Regions from separate parts of the Streptomyces sp. UC4497 genome, predicted to be linked through region 1. Evidence: riboswitches for the same ligand, from Rfam matches in the RefSeq annotation. Region 1 holds a riboswitch; each other region holds the start of a gene.
What was found. Region 1 has a riboswitch for cobalamin ahead of ACYSUO_RS31890 (ribonucleoside-diphosphate reductase subunit alpha). Riboswitches for the same ligand answer to the same signal wherever they lie in the genome.
Positions count from the first base shown of each region.

Region 2: another riboswitch for cobalamin. It lies ahead of ACYSUO_RS36260 (prenyltransferase/squalene oxidase repeat-containing protein); the one in region 1 lies ahead of ACYSUO_RS31890 (ribonucleoside-diphosphate reductase subunit alpha).
Region 3: another riboswitch for cobalamin. It lies ahead of nicT (Nickel transporter NicT); the one in region 1 lies ahead of ACYSUO_RS31890 (ribonucleoside-diphosphate reductase subunit alpha).

Region 1 is NZ_JBTYHB010000031.1:31,759-37,300, forward strand. Features, by position in the region: gene ACYSUO_RS31890 (ribonucleoside-diphosphate reductase subunit alpha) at 1-2,276, opposite strand, end outside; cobalamin riboswitch at 2,404-2,534, opposite strand; gene ACYSUO_RS31895 (GNAT family N-acetyltransferase) at 2,598-3,110, opposite strand; gene mctP (monocarboxylate uptake permease MctP) at 3,214-4,842, opposite strand; gene ACYSUO_RS31905 (DUF3311 domain-containing protein) at 4,839-5,105, opposite strand; gene ACYSUO_RS31910 (YbdD/YjiX family protein) at 5,232-5,435, opposite strand; gene ACYSUO_RS31915 (carbon starvation CstA family protein) at 5,404-5,542, opposite strand, start outside.
Region 2 is NZ_JBTYHB010000042.1:10,763-16,304, reverse strand. Features, by position in the region: gene ACYSUO_RS36275 (MBL fold metallo-hydrolase) at 132-1,193, shown strand; gene ACYSUO_RS36270 (hypothetical protein) at 1,321-1,566, shown strand; gene ACYSUO_RS36265 (flotillin family protein) at 1,581-2,759, shown strand; adenosylcobalamin-variant (AdoCbl-variant) riboswitch at 2,924-2,999, shown strand; gene ACYSUO_RS36260 (prenyltransferase/squalene oxidase repeat-containing protein) at 3,103-4,323, shown strand; gene ACYSUO_RS36255 (SCO2322 family protein) at 4,386-5,009, shown strand; gene ACYSUO_RS36250 (energy-coupling factor transporter transmembrane component T) at 5,013-5,542, shown strand, end outside.
Region 3 is NZ_JBTYHB010000010.1:74,295-79,836, reverse strand. Features, by position in the region: gene ACYSUO_RS16255 (VOC family protein) at 1-63, opposite strand, end outside; gene ACYSUO_RS16250 (class I SAM-dependent methyltransferase) at 215-925, opposite strand; gene rho (transcription termination factor Rho) at 1,285-2,430, shown strand; gene ACYSUO_RS16240 (GNAT family N-acetyltransferase) at 2,460-2,951, shown strand; gene ACYSUO_RS16235 (inorganic diphosphatase) at 3,017-3,520, shown strand; cobalamin riboswitch at 3,525-3,740, shown strand; gene nicT (Nickel transporter NicT) at 3,772-4,890, shown strand; gene ACYSUO_RS16225 (GTP-binding protein) at 5,035-5,542, shown strand, end outside.

The DNA of each region.
Region 1 (5,542 bases):
GCGGGGACGGTGCTGTTGCCCGCCGCCCGCGCGATGCGCGTCGCCGGGCGCGAGCGCAGGTAGTACGTCGTCTTCAGGCCCGACTTCCAGGCGTACGCGTACATCGAGGAGAGCTTGCCGATGGTCGGCGTCTCCATGAAGAGGTTCAGGGACTGGGCCTGGTCGAGGAACGGGGTCCGCGCCGCCGCCATGTCGATGAGGCCGCGCTGCGGGATCTCCCACGCCGTGCGGTACAGGGCGCGGACGTCGTCCGGGATCCAAGTGAAGCCCTGCACCGAGCCGTTGGACTCGCGCAGCGCCTCACGGGTCTGCGCGTCCCACACGCCGAGCTTCTTCAGCTCGTCGATCAGGTACCCGTTGATCTGGAGGAACTCGCCCGACAGGGTCTCCCGCTTGAAGAGGTTGGAGACCTGCGGCTCGATGCACTCGTAGACGCCGGCGATCGAGGCGATCGTGGCCGTGGGCGCGATGGCGAGGAGGAGGGAGTTGCGCATGCCGACCGACGCGATGCGTTCGCGCAGCGCCGCCCAGCGCTCCGGCCACGTCAGCTCCACGCCGTAGTGGTCGGGGTGCAGCACGCCGCGGGCCGTACGGGTCTTCTCCCAGGCGGGAAGGGGGCCGTTGCGCTCGGCCAGGTCCGCCGACGCCTCGTACGCCGCGAGCATGATGCGCTCGGAGATGCGGGTGGACAGGGCGCGGGCCTCCGCCGAGTCGAACGGCAGGCGCAGCTTGAAGAAGACGTCCTGGAGGCCCATCGCGCCCAGGCCCACCGGGCGCCAGCGGGAGTTGGAGCGGCCCGCCTGGTCGGTCGGGTAGAAGTTGATGTCGACGACGCGGTCGAGGAAGGTGACGGCCGTGCGGACCGTCTCGTCGAGGCGCTCCCAGTCGATGTCGCCCTCGACGACGAACGACCCCAGGTTCACCGAACCCAGGTTGCAGACCGCCGTCTCCCCGTCGTCCGTCACCTCCAGGATCTCCGTGCAGAGGTTGGAGGAGTGGACCGTGTGGCCGGGCTCCGCCGTCTGGTTGGCGGTGCGGTTGGCGGCGTCCTTGAAGGTCAGCCAGCCGTTGCCGGTCTGCGCGAGGGTGCGCATCATGCGGCCGTACAGATCGCGGGCCGGGATGGTCCGCTGGGCCTTCCCGTCGGCCTCGGCCTTGCGGTACGCGGCGTCGAACTCCTCGCCCCACAGGTCGACCAGCTCGGGCACGTCGGCCGGTGAGAACAGTGACCACGGCTGGTCCGCGTTCACCCGGCGCATGAACTCGTCGGGGATCCAGTGCGCGAGGTTCAGGTTGTGGGTGCGGCGCGCGTCCTCACCGGTGTTGTCGCGCAGCTCGAGGAACTCCTCGATGTCGGAGTGCCAGGTCTCCAGGTAGACCGCCGCGGCGCCCTTGCGGCGGCCTCCCTGGTTCACGGCGGCGACCGAGGCATCCAGCGTCTTCAGGAACGGGACGATGCCGTTGGAGTGCCCGTTCGTGCCGCGGATCAGCGAACCGCGGCTGCGGATGCGGGAGAACGAGAGGCCGATGCCGCCCGCGTGCTTCGAGAGGCGGGCGACCTGGTGGTACCGGTCGTAGATCGAGTCGAGCTCGTCGAGCGGGGAGTCGAGCAGGTAGCAGCTCGACATCTGGGGGTGGCGGGTGCCGGAGTTGAAGAGCGTGGGGGAGGAGGGCAGGTAGTCGAGGCGGCTCATCAGGCCGTACAGGGCGGCCACTTCGTCGAGCGCGCGGATGCTGTCGTCCTCGGCGAGACCGCAGGCCACGCGCAGCATGAAGTGCTGCGGCGTCTCGATCACGTGCCGGGTGATCGGGTGCCGCAGCAGGTAGCGGCTGTGCAGGGTGCGCAGGCCGAAGTAGCCGAAGCGGTCGTCGCCCGCGAGGTCGATCAGCGCGTCGAGGCGCGCCGCGTGCACCCGTACGAACTCGGCGGTGCGGTCCGCGATCAGGCCCTCGCGGTGGCCGACCGCGACCGACTCCGTGAAGGACGTGACGCCCTGCGAGGCGGCCTCCGCGGCGATGGAGCGGGTGAGCAGTCGGGCGGCGAGCCGGGAGTAGGCGGGGTCCTCGGAGATCAGGCCGGCCGCGGCCTCGGTGGCGAGATCGCGCAGCTCGGCCTCATCGGCCCGCGCCGACCGGCCGCGCAGCGCGGCGGCCGCGATCCGGCCGGGATCGGCGTCGGGGAGGTCGGCGGTCAGCTCGGTCAGGGTGCGCAGCAGTGCGGCACCCGGGCCGTCCTGGGGGGTGGCTGAGACCGGTTCGGCGGGCGCGATGGTCACGTGGAGGCTCTCCCTCGCTCGGCTCGGGGCCTGCGGGGAGGAGGTGGCAGCGCGGGCGCGCACGGGCGGGCCCTCGTCCACCGGCCCTTTCCGCGAGGCCCGGACGTCGTCGACGCCCGGGCCGGTCGGCTCGGGCGTGCCGTCGACAGGTCATCGGACTCACGCGGGCGTTTTTGTACGCCTACGTACACCGTTGCGGGACAGTTCCGGATTCGCACCGGATTCCCCTGTGGTGACAGCGAGAGCGAGCATACATGTTGTGTCGGGCTTCCGTGTCAGCCCCATATGTTGTGTCGGCGTTCCCGTGGTGCGCCCGCGTCCTCAGCCCGTCGGCGCCTGGGCCGGCAGCCTCAACTCGTACGCCCGCAGCAGCACTTCCGGGATCGGGGACCAGTCGCGGTCCGGGATCCGGGTGAAGCCGAGGCGCTCGTAGAGGCGGTGCGAGGCGGTCGCGAGCGGCTGGGTGCACAGCACCACCGCCGACTTGCCGGCCGCGCGGGCCCGGTCGATCACGGCCCGCACGAGCGCCTCGCCGACGCCCTTCCCGCGTGCCTCGACGTCCACGGCCAGCATCCGGAACTCGGCCTCGGAGGGGCGGGCGATCTCCGCGTAGGCGTGGTCGTGCGAGGGGACGTAGGTGACGCTGCCGACGACCCGGCCGTCCGGGCCCTCGGCGACGAGCACCTCGGCCTGCCGCGCGCGTTTCTCGACATCGCGCAGTTCGGCGGCGTACCAGTCGTCCTCGCCGAACGCGAGGAGGCCACTGCCCAGGTAGGCGCGGGCACTCAACTCGCCGAGCGCGGCGTACTCATCGGGGCGCACAGTTCTGATCACGACGCCATGGTTACGCGACCGTATGCCGTGGTCGCAACGCTTTCCGGAAAATGCGTCGGGCCCCTCCGTGGTGGAGGGGCCCGACGCGTTCGGATGTGCGTGCCTAGTGACCGGCGCCCGCGCCGACCGTCGGCAGGTCGACCTGGACGCCCTTGTCGCCCGCGTCGGCCGTGTAGTCCTCGCGGGACGTCTCGTCGACGCCGTCCGGGGCCTTGAACGCCTTCAGGACGAAGGTTCCGACGACGGTCACGACGACGTTCAGGACGAACGCCGTGAGGCCGATGTAGCCGATCTCACCGATGCCGGGGATCTCCGCCGACGAGCCGCCGAAGTGCGCCTGCGTCGGCGACGCGACGCCGTACGCGGCGAGCGTGCCGTACAGCATGCCGACCGCCCAGCCGGCGAGCAGCGCCCACCGGTGGAACCAGCGCGTGAACAGGCCGCCGACCAGCGCCGGCATCGTCTGGAGGATCCAGATGCCGCCGAGCAGCTGGAAGTTGATCGCGACGGTCTTGTCCATGGTGAGGACGAAGGCCAGCGCGCCCACCTTCACGAGCAGCGAGACCAGCTTGGAGACCTTGGTCTCCTGCGCGGGCGTCGCGTCCGGCTTGATGAAGTCCTTGTAGATGTTGCGCGTGAACAGGTTCGCCGCGGCGATGGACATGATGGCCGCGGGGACCAGCGCGCCGATGCCGATGGCGGCGAACGCGACGCCCGTGAACCAGTCCGGGAACATGTTCTCGAACAGCTGCGGAATGGCCAACTGCCCGTTCTGCACCTTGATCCCGGCCGCGATCGCCATGAACCCGAGCAGCCCGAGCAGGCCCAGCATCAGCGAGTACAGCGGCAGGATCGTGGTGTTGCGGCGGATCACGTTGCGGCTCTTGGAGGAGAGCGTCGCCGTGATCGAGTGCGGGTACATGAACAGCGCCAGGGCCGAACCGAGCGCGAGCGTCGCGTACGTCCACGTACCCGAGGAGCCCGGTGCGAGCCCGGCGACCGGTTTGCCGGCGGCTTCGTTGGCCGCGTCGAACTTGTCGTTCGCCGCCGAGAAGATGTGCTCGAACCCGCCGAGCTTGATCGGGATGTAGATGATGGCGACCGCGATCACGATGTAGATCAGGCCGTCCTTGACGAACGCGATCAGCGCGGGCGCCCGCAGGCCCGAGGAGTACGTGTACGCGGCGAGCACGCCGAAGGCGAGCAGCAGCGGCAGGTCCTTGATGAACCAGTTGGTGTTCTCGCCGCCGCCGACGCCCATGACGTCGAGGACCGCCTGGATGCCGACCAGTTGGAGCGCGATGTACGGCATCGTGGCGAGGATGCCGGTGATCGCGACCGCGAGCGAGAGGCCCTTCGAGCCGAAGCGTCCGCGCACGAAGTCCGAGGTCGTCACGTACCCGTGCTTGTGCGAGACCGACCACAGGCGCGGCAGGAAGGTGAAGATCAGCGGGTACACGAGGATCGTGTACGGCACGGCGAAGAAGCCGGAGGCGCCGGCCGCGTAGATCGCCGCGGGGACGGCGACGAAGGTGTACGCCGTGTAGAGGTCGCCGCCGAGCAGGAACCAGGTGACCCAGGTGCCGAACGAGCGGCCGCCAAGGCCCCATTCGTCGAGCGAGGCCTCGTTCTCGGCCTTCCGCCAGCGCGCGGCGAGGAAGCCCATGACCGTGACGGCCACGAAGAAGAAGATGAAGACGGTGAGCGCGACACCGTTGACGCCGCCGTTCACGCCTGGCCTCCAGCCGACTGAGCAGACTTACGGGCACGCTGATCGCGCTGCCACAGCTTGTACGCGATCATCGTGAGCGCGGTCGAGATGAGCACCCAGAGCATCTGGTACCAGTAGAAGAACGGGACGCCGATGAGCGTCGGTTCGATCTTGGCGTAGGAGCTGACCCAGAGCATCGCGACGAACGGTGCGACCAGACACAGTGCAATGATCACGCGCACCGGCGTGACCACCGGTTGTTTCACTTCAGGCGCATCGGACATTCGCGGTTCCGTTCCCCTCGCACATCAGAGATCCCACTTATCTCATGCTTAACGTGCGGGAAATCTAAGCGAGAGTCTTGATCTATGGAACCCCTGTCCGGATAACGGAATCGTTCACAGGCCGCCTCAGCAGCAGCGGAAACCCTGCCGCGGATCCGATTCCTGGCGGTCCGTCCGCATGCGCTCGAACTCGCGCCGGGACGGCACGGACGCACCCGGGTGGGTCTCCCCGAGGTGCGTCACGTACCGCTCGTACGCGCTCTCGTCCGTCAACTCGCGGACGAACCACCGCACATACCTAGCCACCCGTAGAACTGCCGACGCCGGCATCGCGCGCCTCCGCCTTCTCCTCCTGTGTCGGGACGAGCCCGGCCGGTGCCACCAGCGTGGACTCGACGTACGGCGCCTCGCTCAGCTTGGACGACTGCGGGTTCCGT
Region 2 (5,542 bases), on a different contig from region 1:
GGTGGTGCACGGGCCGCGACCACCCGCTGAGACGCTCTCGCGGATACGGTTCGCCGGGGCGACCATTGAAACGAGTTCTACAAGTTCCCGTACAGTGACCGCAGTTCGGCTGGAGCGGCGGAGGGTGTCCGATGGCAGAGGCGACAGAGGCGACGCAGGTGACCGACCACAGCGGGGGCGTGCACAGCATCCGCGTACCGATCCCCGACAACCCGCTCGGCTTCACCCTCGTCTACCTGGTCGACACCGACGCGGGCCCGGTCCTCATCGACACGGGCTGGGACGACCCGACATCCTGGGACGCCCTGACCACCGGCCTGACCGCCTGCGGCACGAGCGTCGAGGACCTCACCGGCGTCCTGATCACCCATCACCACCCGGACCACCACGGCCTGTCGGAGAAGGTACGGGAGGCGTCCGGCGCCTGGATCGCGATGCACGAGGCGGACGTGGCGGTGGTCCGGCGCACCCGGGAGAACAAGCCGGAGCGCTGGTACGCGTACATGGTGCGGAAGTTGGTCGCGGCCGGTGCGCCCGAGGAGCACATTGCCCCGCTGATCGCGGCCCGCGACTCCGGCAAGCAACGCCAACTGCCGGGCTTCGCGCCCGCGTTGCCGGACCGCACCATCACCCCCGGCGACCTGCTCGACCTGCCGGGCCGCAGGCTGCGCGCGATCTGGACGCCGGGCCACACGCCGGGGCACGTATGCCTGCACCTGGAGGAGGAACACCCCGCGGGCCGCGCGGGCAACGGCCGCCTCTTCTCCGGCGACCACATGCTGCCCGGGATCACCCCGCACATCGGCCTGTACGAGGACCCCGACGACGCCACCGTCACCGACCCGCTCGGCGACTACCTCGACTCGCTCGAACGAGTGGGGCGGCTCGACCCGGCGGAGGTCCTCCCGGCGCACCAGCACACCTTCACCGATGCCCCGGCGCGGGTGGCCGAGTTGCTGGACCACCACGAGGACCGCCTGACCGGCCTCCTCGCCCTCCTCTCCTCCCCCCTCACCCCATGGCAGCTCGCCGAACGTATGGAGTGGAACCGCCCGTGGGCCCAAATCCCTTACGGGTCACGGACGATCGCGGTGTCGGAGGCGGAGGCTCACCTGCGCCGCCTGCAGAAGTCGGGCCGGGTGGAACAGGTCGCGGGCAGCGATCCGGTGACGTACCAAGCAAGCCCGCACTAGGTCCTGTCGTCGAACTCCCGCCCCAGGGAGGATCTTTGCCGTGCCCTGATGGAAGGCCCGCCCCCGCAGGCGTATGTTCTGGCCACAAGAGCTCGCACGAGCTGGAACGACAAGGGGGCGCCCGCCGATGACGCCGGACGAGGCTGTGGTCGGCCAAACGGGGAAGCTGGTTCTCGGCACACGTGGGGCCGCCGGTCCGGGTGAGGTGTTGGTGCAGGTCAGGGGCGGAACCGAGACCTTTCTCGCGTACTCGGACGAGCCCCTGGAGCGGGGCGCCACCGTGCTCGTGATCGAGTCCCGCGGCTGCCGGCAGGTCGTGGTCATGGCCTGGTCCGACCCTCTTCTCCCCGGCGGCGAGGGCGACGCCCGCTAAGGAGACGTACAGGCATGTTCGGATATCGCGTTCCCGCGCCCGACGAGGCGATGCTGATCTCGGGCGGCAGGCGGGGACTTGGGGGAGCGCCGTTCCGCGTCGTCACCGGACACGGGAAGTTCGTGCTCCCCGTGTTCCGCAAGACCCGCTTCCTGTCGCTCGCGATGAGCGAGGCGGAAGTCGTCGAGAAGTGTGTGACCAAGCAGGGCATCGCCCTGACCGTGCGCGCCGTGATCGCCTTCAAGGTCGGCAACGACCACGAGTCGATCGTCAACGCCGGTCAGCGCTTCCTCTCCGACCAGGACCAGATGTCGGTCCTCACCGGGCGCATCTTCGCCGGTCATCTGCGCTCGATCATCGGCTCGATGACGGTCGAGGAGATCGTGACCGAGCGGCAGAAGCTCGCCACGGAGGTCCTCGACACGTCGAAGGCCGAGATGGCGAAGATCGGCCTGCACGTCGACTCGCTGCAGATCCAGTCCATCGACGACGGCCAGACCGGGTACATCGAGGCGATGTCGCGCCCGCACAAGGCCGCGATCCAGCGGCAGGCGCAGATCGCGCAGGCGCAGGCCACGCAGGCGTCCGCCGAGGCGGAGCAGGCGGCGGCCCGCAAGCAGGCCGAGTACGCGCGGCAGACCGCGATCGTGCAGGCCGAGTACAGCGCCGAGGTGGACCGCGCCAAGGCGCAGGCCGAGCAGGCGGGTCCGCTCGCGCTCGCCCACGCCCAGCAGGAGGTCCTCGCGGCCCAGACCGAACTGGCCATGAGGCAGGCCGAGTTGCGGGAGAAGCAGCTGGTGTCGGAGGTCGTCAAGCCGGCGCAGGCCGACGCGGAGCGCATCCGCGTCCTGGCTCTCGCCGAGGCGGAGCGGATGAAGATCCAGGCGGAGGCGGCGGCGTCGTACGACCGGGTCGCCCTCGACCGCATGCTCATCGACCAGCTGCCGCAGATCGTGAAGGAGGCCTCGGCGGGTCTCGCCGGGGCGAACGTCAACGTTCTGAACGGGGCGGATGGTCTGGGCGAGATCGCGGCGGGCCTGGTCGGCCAGGGCCTCACCATCCTGGACTCGGTCCGCAAGAACCTCTCCGGCGAGGGGTCGGGGGGCTTCGGCTCGGCGGTCGAGCCCTACGTAGGCGCTCCGCGCGGCAGCGACGACGGCCCGGTGGACATTTCCAGCCCCGCCGGCGCTTGAGGCGCGGGGTCCGGGGCGGAGCCCCGAGGCCGTCACGCCGGTGCGGCATTTTCAGCCCCGCCGGCGTTTGAGGCGCGGGGTCCGGGGCGGAGCCCCGCGCGGGTGGCCGGGGCGGAGCCCGGGGGCCGGAGCCACCCCGCCGGGTACAGTAAAGACGTCGTCAGTACGTACGTACGAGGGGAAGCCGGTGCAAATCCGGCGCTGACCCGCAGCCGTGACAGCCGGAATGCCTCATACGTACGCGCTCGGCTCAGGACCGTCGAGGAATACGGAGCCGGAGCCGCCCGGTACCCCCGTGTGCCGCGCCGCCCCGCTCCCCGCAGGGAGAGGCACCCGCCCCACCATGAACATTCGCCGCAGCGCCGCGCTCGTCGCCGCGACCGTCGCGATCGGCGCCATGGGCGCGCAGGCCGCGAGCGCGGACAGCGCCTCCCCCTCGCCGAAGACGGTCGTCCCGTCGGGCCTCTACGGCAAGGGCGACCCCACGTACGACGGAGTCTGGCGGCAGTCGCTGGCGCTCGTCGCGCAGGACACCGTGGGCGTGAAGCCCGCGGCGAAGGCCGTCGACTGGCTGGCCGGGCAGCAGTGCGAGAACGGCGGCTTCGCCGCCTTCCGCGCCGAGCCCACCAAGCCCTGCGACGCCAAGACCAAGATCGACAGCAACGCCACCGCGGCCGCCGTCCAGGCCCTCGCCGCGGTCGGCGGCCGTGACGGCGAGGTCGCCAAGGGCGTCGACCGGCTGAAGAAGACCCAGAACGCCGACGGCGGCTGGGGCTACAGCCAGGGCATGGACAGCGACGCGAACTCCACGTCCGTCGCCATCGGCGCCCTCGTCGCGGCCGGTGAGAAGCCGTCCGAGGTGAAGTCGGGCAAGGGGAAGACCGGCACCGACGCCCTCGCCTCGCTCGCCCTCCCCTGCTCCAAGGGCAAGGACGGCGGCGCCCTCGCCTACCAGCCGGACAAGAAGGGCGAGCTCGCCGCGAACGCCGACGCCACCGCCGCCGGTGTGCTCGGCGCCCTCGGCACCGGCTTCGCGCCCGGCAAGGGCACGGCTCCGGACGCGTACACCTGCGAGGACGGCAAGAACGCGAAGGACATCGCGCACAACGGCGCCGTCTACCTGCAGAACCAGCTCGACACCCACCTCTACCTGAAGTCCCAGCTGGCCGGCGCCACCGATCAGCCCGACTACGGCAACACCGCCGACGCGGTCACCGCCGTCGCCGCGGCGGAGGGCGTCAAGGCCACGAAGGACTCGTACACCTGGCTGGAGAAGAACGCGAAGGGCTGGGCCGCGCAGACCGGACCCGCCGCCTACGCCGAGCTGATCTTCGCGGCGCACGCCACCGGCAACGACCCGCGCGACTTCGGCGGGACGGACCTGGTGAGCGCGCTCAACAAGACCGGCCCGGAGCCCGCCTCCACGAAGTCGTCCGCGTCGGACTCGGACGAGAAGAAGGACGACGGTGGCAGCGGTGCCAACTGGTGGATCATCGGCGTGATGTTCATCGCGGCCGTGGGCGCCGGTTTCCTGCTCAGCGGCCGCAAGAAGCAGCAGCCGTGACCGCGCGCAGGTCGGCCGGGCTCGGCGGGCTCGTCGTAGGACTGCTCGTCGCGCTCCTCGCCATGACCGTCGCCCCGGCGCAGGCTGCCGGGTACCGGTACTGGTCGTTCTGGGAGCAGGACGGCTCCAAGAACACCAAGAACACCTGGACGTACGCGACGGCGGGCCCCTCGCAGACCAAGCCGGACGACGGCGACGTGCAGGGCTTCCGGTTCGCGGTGAGCGCGGACTCGAAGGACGCGAAGCAGCCGCGCGGCGCCGCCGACTTCGACACGATCTGTTCCGGCACATCCGCCGGGGACGGCAAGAAGCGGATCGCGCTCGTCATCGACTCCGGCACGGCGGCCGACGCCCCGGGCGGCGAGACCCCGCCGAAGCCGCGCACCGCGTGCGCGCGGGTGGCCGAGAACGCGACGAGCGCCGACGCCCTCGCCGCCGTCGCGAAGCCGCTGCGCTACGACAGCAGCGCGATGCTGTGCGCGATCTCCGGCTACCCGAAGTCGGGCTGCGGCGAGCAGGTGTCCAAGGAGACGCCCGACAAGACGCCCTCGACGCCGTCCGCGAAGGACTCCGCCTCGCAGTCCGACGACGACGGCGGCCCCTCGGTCGGCCTCATCGCGGGCATCGCCGTGGTCGTCGTGCTCGGCATCGCGGCCGGCGTGCAGGCCCGACGCCGCCGCCGCTGACGCATGGCCGCCTCCCAGCTCCGCGCCCCCAGGGCCCACCGCTCCAACTCCCTGCACCCGGGCGCCTGGTGGATCTGGGCGCTCGGCCTCGGCACGGCCGCGTCCCGCACCACGAACCCGCTGCTGCTCGCGATGCTGATCGGCGTCGCCGGGTACGTGGTGGCGGCGCGCCGCACGGAGGCGCCGTGGGCGCGTTCGTACGGGGCGTTCGTGAAGCTGGCGCTGGCCGTGCTCGGCATCCGCCTGGTCTTCGCGACGCTGCTCGGCTCGGCGATCCCGGGCACTCACCTGCTGTTCACGCTGCCAGAGATGCCGCTGCCGGAGTGGGCGCAGGGGGTACGGATCGGCGGCCCGGTGACGCTCGAAGGCCTCGTCTTCGCGCTCTACGACGGCCTGAAGCTGGCCACGCTCCTCATCTGCGTGGGCGCCGCCAACGCGCTCGCGTCCCCTTCCCGACTGCTCAAGTCGCTGCCGGGCGCGCTGTACGAGGCCGGGGTCGCGGTCGTCGTGGCGATGACGTTCGCCCCGAACCT
Region 3 (5,542 bases), on a different contig from region 1:
GGCCTCCAGGTCGGGGAACATGGCGTCGGCCCAGATCGGCGCGCCTTCAGGACGAGCGGACATGACGCGACACCCTTCCGTCGGTCGCCGGGCACGACGCGGCCCGGCAGGTATGGGACCACGCTAGGCGCGGCGGGCGTGCGGCGCGATCCGGCGGACGCCACTGCGTCCTGCCGGCCCCCGCCCATCGGCACTGCGTCCTACTGGCCCCCGCCTACCGGCGCGTGGCCACGACCAGCCTGCACCGCGGGCTGCCGTCCGGCCGCTCGCCGAGTTCGGACAGCGCATGGAGCGCCACATCGAACCCGGCGCGGTCCAGCTCCCGCCGTACGTCGCCGAGCCGGAACGGCCGGTAGTACATGACGAACGGGGGCCGCCACACCGCGTTGCGCACCCGCATCGCGCCGTCGAAGCCGAGCATCGCCCAGTAGCCCAGCGAGCCGGGCCCCATCGGCGCGGGCAGCGGGAACGCGAACTGGCCGCCGGGGCGCAGCACTTGGCACACCTCGGAGAACAGCCGTGGCCACTCGCGCGGCAGGAAGTGCCCGAACGCCCCGAAGCTCACCACCAGGTCGAAGACCTCGCCGAAGGGCAGCGCGAGCGCGTCCGCGCGGACGCAGTCGGCCGTCGGCTCACCGCGCCGCGCGACGTCCAGCATGCCGCCGCTGAAGTCCACGCCCACGGCCCGCCCGACGCCCGCTTCGCGCAGCACGCGCAGGCCCGCCCCGGTGCCGCAGCACAGGTCGAGCCCGGTGTCGTACGGGCCGAGCCCGGCGAGCGCGCGGCCCACGGCGTCGAGCACGACATCCGGGGTACGGAACGGCGTCTGGTCGAATTTCGGCGCCAGCAGGTCGTACCCCCGCTCGACCGAGGACAGCGCCTGAACGGTCAGCTCGCGGAGGGTGGGGCCCTGATCGGTGAACATGGCCGCTCAGCATAGGGCGCGCCGGCCCCGAAGTCGGGGCTTGTCGCGCGGCGGGGTCCGGGTGGTACTGTCAAGGCGGTACATGTGCTCGCCCGTTTCGAGGCGCCGGTACCGAATCTCTTTTTTCAGCGCTTTTGGTGCGACGGCTTTCCCGTCGCCACACAGTGCACGTCATCCCTGGTCAGCGGCTTCTGGCGGGCTCTTCACCCGTCGCCGCGGCACCAGGTTCTCCCCGGCCGCGGGGCGCGCTCGGCCGCCCCTGCCTCTCGCCGGATCCCACCCCTTCCCTGCCCTTGAACGCCTGCCGCCGTACGCCCATCGCGTCCGCGGCTCGGCCCGCGAAAGGACCTGTGATCACCATGACCACGGCCACCACCATGAGCACCACCACCGCCACACCCCAAGAACCCGTCCGCGCCGCCGGCGTCCTCGACATCGGCGGGAACGGGCCCGGTTTCCTGCGGGCGGCCGACCTGATCCCCACACCGCACGACGTCCAGGTACCCGCCCACCTCATCCGCCAACTCGGCCTGCGCAAGGGCGACTTCGTCGAGGGGACGTGCGGCAGGCCGCGCAGCCTCGCGCACGTCGAGACCATCGGTGGCGCCCCGGCGGACGCCACCCGCGGACGCCCGCGCTTCGCCGACCTCACGCCGCTCCACCCCAGCGAACGCTTCCACCTCGAACACCCGGCCGCGGGGCTCGCCGGACGGGTCGTCGACCTGTTCACGCCCGTCGGCAAGGGGCAACGCGGCCTCCTCGTCGCCCCGCCGAAGACCGGTAAGACGGTCCTGCTTCAGCAGCTCGCCGCCGCGTTCGCCGCCAACCATCCCGAGGCCCACCTCATGGTGGTGCTCGTCGACGAGCGCCCCGAAGAGGTCACCGACATGCGCCGCTCCGTGCGCGGCGAGGTGTACGCCTCGACGTTCGACCAGCCGGCGAAGGCGCACATCGCGCTCGCCGAACTCGCGGTGGAGCGCGCCAAGCGCCTCACCGAGCAGGGCCGCGACGTGGTGATCCTCCTCGACTCCCTCACCCGCCTGTGCCGGGCGTACAACAACGCGGCCGCCACCAGCGGCCGCACCCTGTCCGGCGGCGTGGACGCGGCCGCCCTGCACGGCCCGAAGCGCTTCTTCGGCGCGGCCCGCGACGCCGAGGAGGCGGGTTCGCTGACCATCCTCGCCACCGCCCTCGTCGACACCGGCTCCCGCGCCGACGACTACTACTTCGAGGAGCTCAAGAGCACCGGCAACATGGAGCTGCGCCTCGACCGCCTCCTCGCGCAGCGCCGCGTCCACCCGGCCGTCGAGCTCACCCCCTCCGGCACCCGCCGCGAGGAACTCCTGCTCCCCGCCGCCGAGTTGGGCGTCGTCCGCGGGCTGCGGCGCGCCCTGCAGAGCCGGGACCCGGCCGCTTCCTACGAGGCCCTGCTCGACAAGCTGCGCCAGACCCCGGACAACGCCACGTTCCTGCGCCAGGCGCAGTCCACCGTGCCCGCGGCCTGACCCCGCCCCGGATACGTAATACTCGACCCATGAACGCGAGCATTACGCGCCGCGGAGGGGGTCCCCCGATCACCGTCCGGCGGGCCACCGCCCAGGACGCCCGGCGCCTCACCCGTCTCGTGCGCAACTCCGGCGCCTACCGGGACCCTTACGCCTCCATGGTCGCGGGCTACCGCGTGGGCCCGGACTACGTAGAGGCGCACCATGTCTACGTAGCGGTGGATCCGGCCGACGAGCGGGTGCTCGGCTTCTACGCGCTGCTCGCCGAGCCGCCGGAGCTGGACCTGATGTTCGTCGCGGACGAGGCGCAGGGCCGGGGCATCGGGCGGCTGCTGGTGGACCATATGCGGGAGCAGGCGCTGGCCGCGGGCCTCGACCACGTCCGCGTCGTCGCGCACCCGCCCGCCGAGGGCTTCTACCGCTCCATGGGCGCGCACCGCACCGGCACCGTGCCCGCGCGCCCGCCGGCCGTCGCCTGGGACCGGCCCGAACTCGAATTCCCCATTCCCCCGGCCGCCTGAGGGGTTCCGCCCTTGCCCGGCACGGCGCACACTCGTGGGCGTCGGAATGCGGCAAGGAGGCCACATTGGGCAGCAGCCAGGCACACGCCGAGGCGTTCGACGTGACCGTGGAGATCCCACAGGGCTCACGGAACAAATACGAGATGGACCACGATCTCGGGCGGATCCGGCTCGACCGGATGCTGTTCACGTCGACCCAGTACCCCGCGGACTACGGCTACATCGAGGGCACGCTCGGCGGCGACGGCGACCCGCTGGACGCGCTCGTCCTGACCGGCGACGCGACGTTCCCCGGCTGCGTCGTCGAGTGCCGGGCGATCGGCATGTTCGTCATGAGCGACGAGAAGGGCCCGGACGAGAAGGTGCTGTGCGTTCCCGCGCACGATCCACGGCACGACGCGATCCGGGACATCGAGGACATCCCCGAGTTCGACCGCCTGGAGATCACCCACTTCTTCGAGGTCTACAAGGATCTGGAGCCGGGAAAATCGGTCGACGGCTCCCACTGGGAGGGCCGGGAGAAGGCGTACAAGGAGATCCACCGGGCCCGCGAACGTGCTTCGGGGTAGGTAGTAGGGTGGTCGGCGCCGTGGTGCTCGGGAAGACCGGTGACGGCCCTTCAGGGGCCCATTCCGGAGCGGCCCTCGCCACTGTGATCGGGTTTCGGACAGCGACGTCCGGAGCGCGCCGTTCCACCCTGTACGCCACTGGCGGCCGTCGGCCGCTGGGAAGGCCGGAGCGGCGGGCACGCCCGTAAGCCAGGAGACCGGCCGCGGCATCTCACGAAGTGATCCACGAGGTGCTGGAGCGTGATCGACGCATGACCCTGCCCGGGAACTCCCCGACCCCTGCCCTGAACTCCCCTCCCCCTGCCTTCCGTTGGCGCCGCGAGGACACGCTGCGCACGGCCGGCCTGATCGCGGTGATTGCCGCGCTGCACGTCGTCGCGTTCGGCGTGCTGTTCCTGCTCGTCGTCCCCGAGCACTACGAAGTCGACAACAAGGCCTTCGGAATCGGCCTCGGCATCACCGCGTACACGCTCGGCATGCGGCACGCCTTCGACGCCGACCACATCGCGGCCATCGACAACACCACCCGCAAGCTGATGGCGGACGGAAAGCGGCCCGTCTCGGTCGGCTTCTGGTTCGCGCTCGGCCACTCCAGCGTGGTGGTCGCGATGGCGGCGCTCGTCGCGGGCGGCGCGGCCCTCGCGGGCACCCTGATGAACGACGACTCGCGCACCCACCAGGTGCTCGGCGTCGTCGGCACCACCGTCTCCGGTTCGTTCCTGTATCTCATCGCCGCACTCAACCTCGTTGCCCTGATGGGCATTTTGAAGGTATTCAAGGCGATGCGCGCGGGCTCCTACGACGAGCGGAAGCTCGAGGAGCACCTGGATTCCCGCGGGTTCATGAACCGGATCCTCGGCCGCTTCACCAAGTCCATCACCCGCCCCGGCCAGATGTTCCCGCTGGGCTTCCTCTTCGGCCTCGGCTTCGACACCGCGACCGAGGTGACGCTGATGGTGATGGCGGGCAGCGGCGCCGCCGCGGGCCTGCCGTGGTACGCGATCCTGTGCCTGCCGCTGCTGTTCGCCGCGGGCATGAGCCTGTTCGACACACTCGACGGCACGTTCATGAACTTCGCCTACCAGTGGGCGTTCTCCAATCCGGTGCGCAAGGTGTTCTACAACCTCACCATCACCGGTCTGTCGATCGCCGTCGCGTTCTTCATCGGCACGATCGAACTCGTCGGCGTCCTGCACGACAAGCTCGACCTGAGCGACGCGGTGACCGGTTGGATCGCGGGTCTCGACCTCGACAACGTCGGGTACGTGATCGTGGGCCTGTTCGTGGTCGTGTGGGCGGCGGCGATCGCCTACTGGCGCCTGGCGCGGGTCGAGCAGCGGTGGTCGGCGCGGGTGGCCGACGGCGCGTAATTCGGTTGCCGGGGCGCGCGGCCCCTGCTGCACTGAACGCAGCGGGCAACCCCGCGCGCCCCTACCGTGAGGACCGATTCATGCGCTCTGCAGACATGTTCCTTCAGAAGGCCACTGCCCTCTCCCCCAAGGACATGACTGTCAGTGCACACATTGAATCTGGGTATTCTCGCGCACGTCGACGCCGGTAAGACCAGCCTGACCGAGCGGCTCCTGCACACCGCCGGGGTGATCGACGAACTCGGCCGGGTCGACGACGGGAGCACCCGTACCGACTCCCTCGACCTGGAGCGCCGGCGCGGCATCACCATCAAGTCCGCCGTGGCGTCGTTCCCGCTCGGCGACACCCACGTCAATCTCGTGGACACACCGGGCCACCCGGACTTCATCGCCGAGGTCGAGCGGGTGCTCGGGGTCCTCGACGGGGCCGTGCTCGTCGTCTCCGCCGTGGAGGGTGTGCAGGCGCAGACCCGCGTCCTGATGCGGACGCTGCGCCGGCTGCGCATCCCCACGCTGGTGTTCGTGAACAAGGTCGACCGCGGCGGCGCCCGCGAGGCCGCGCTCCTCGACGACCTGCGGCACAAACTCACCCCTGCCGTGGTCCCGATGAACACGGTGCCGCACGGCCTCGGCGGCCGGGACGCGCTCTGCG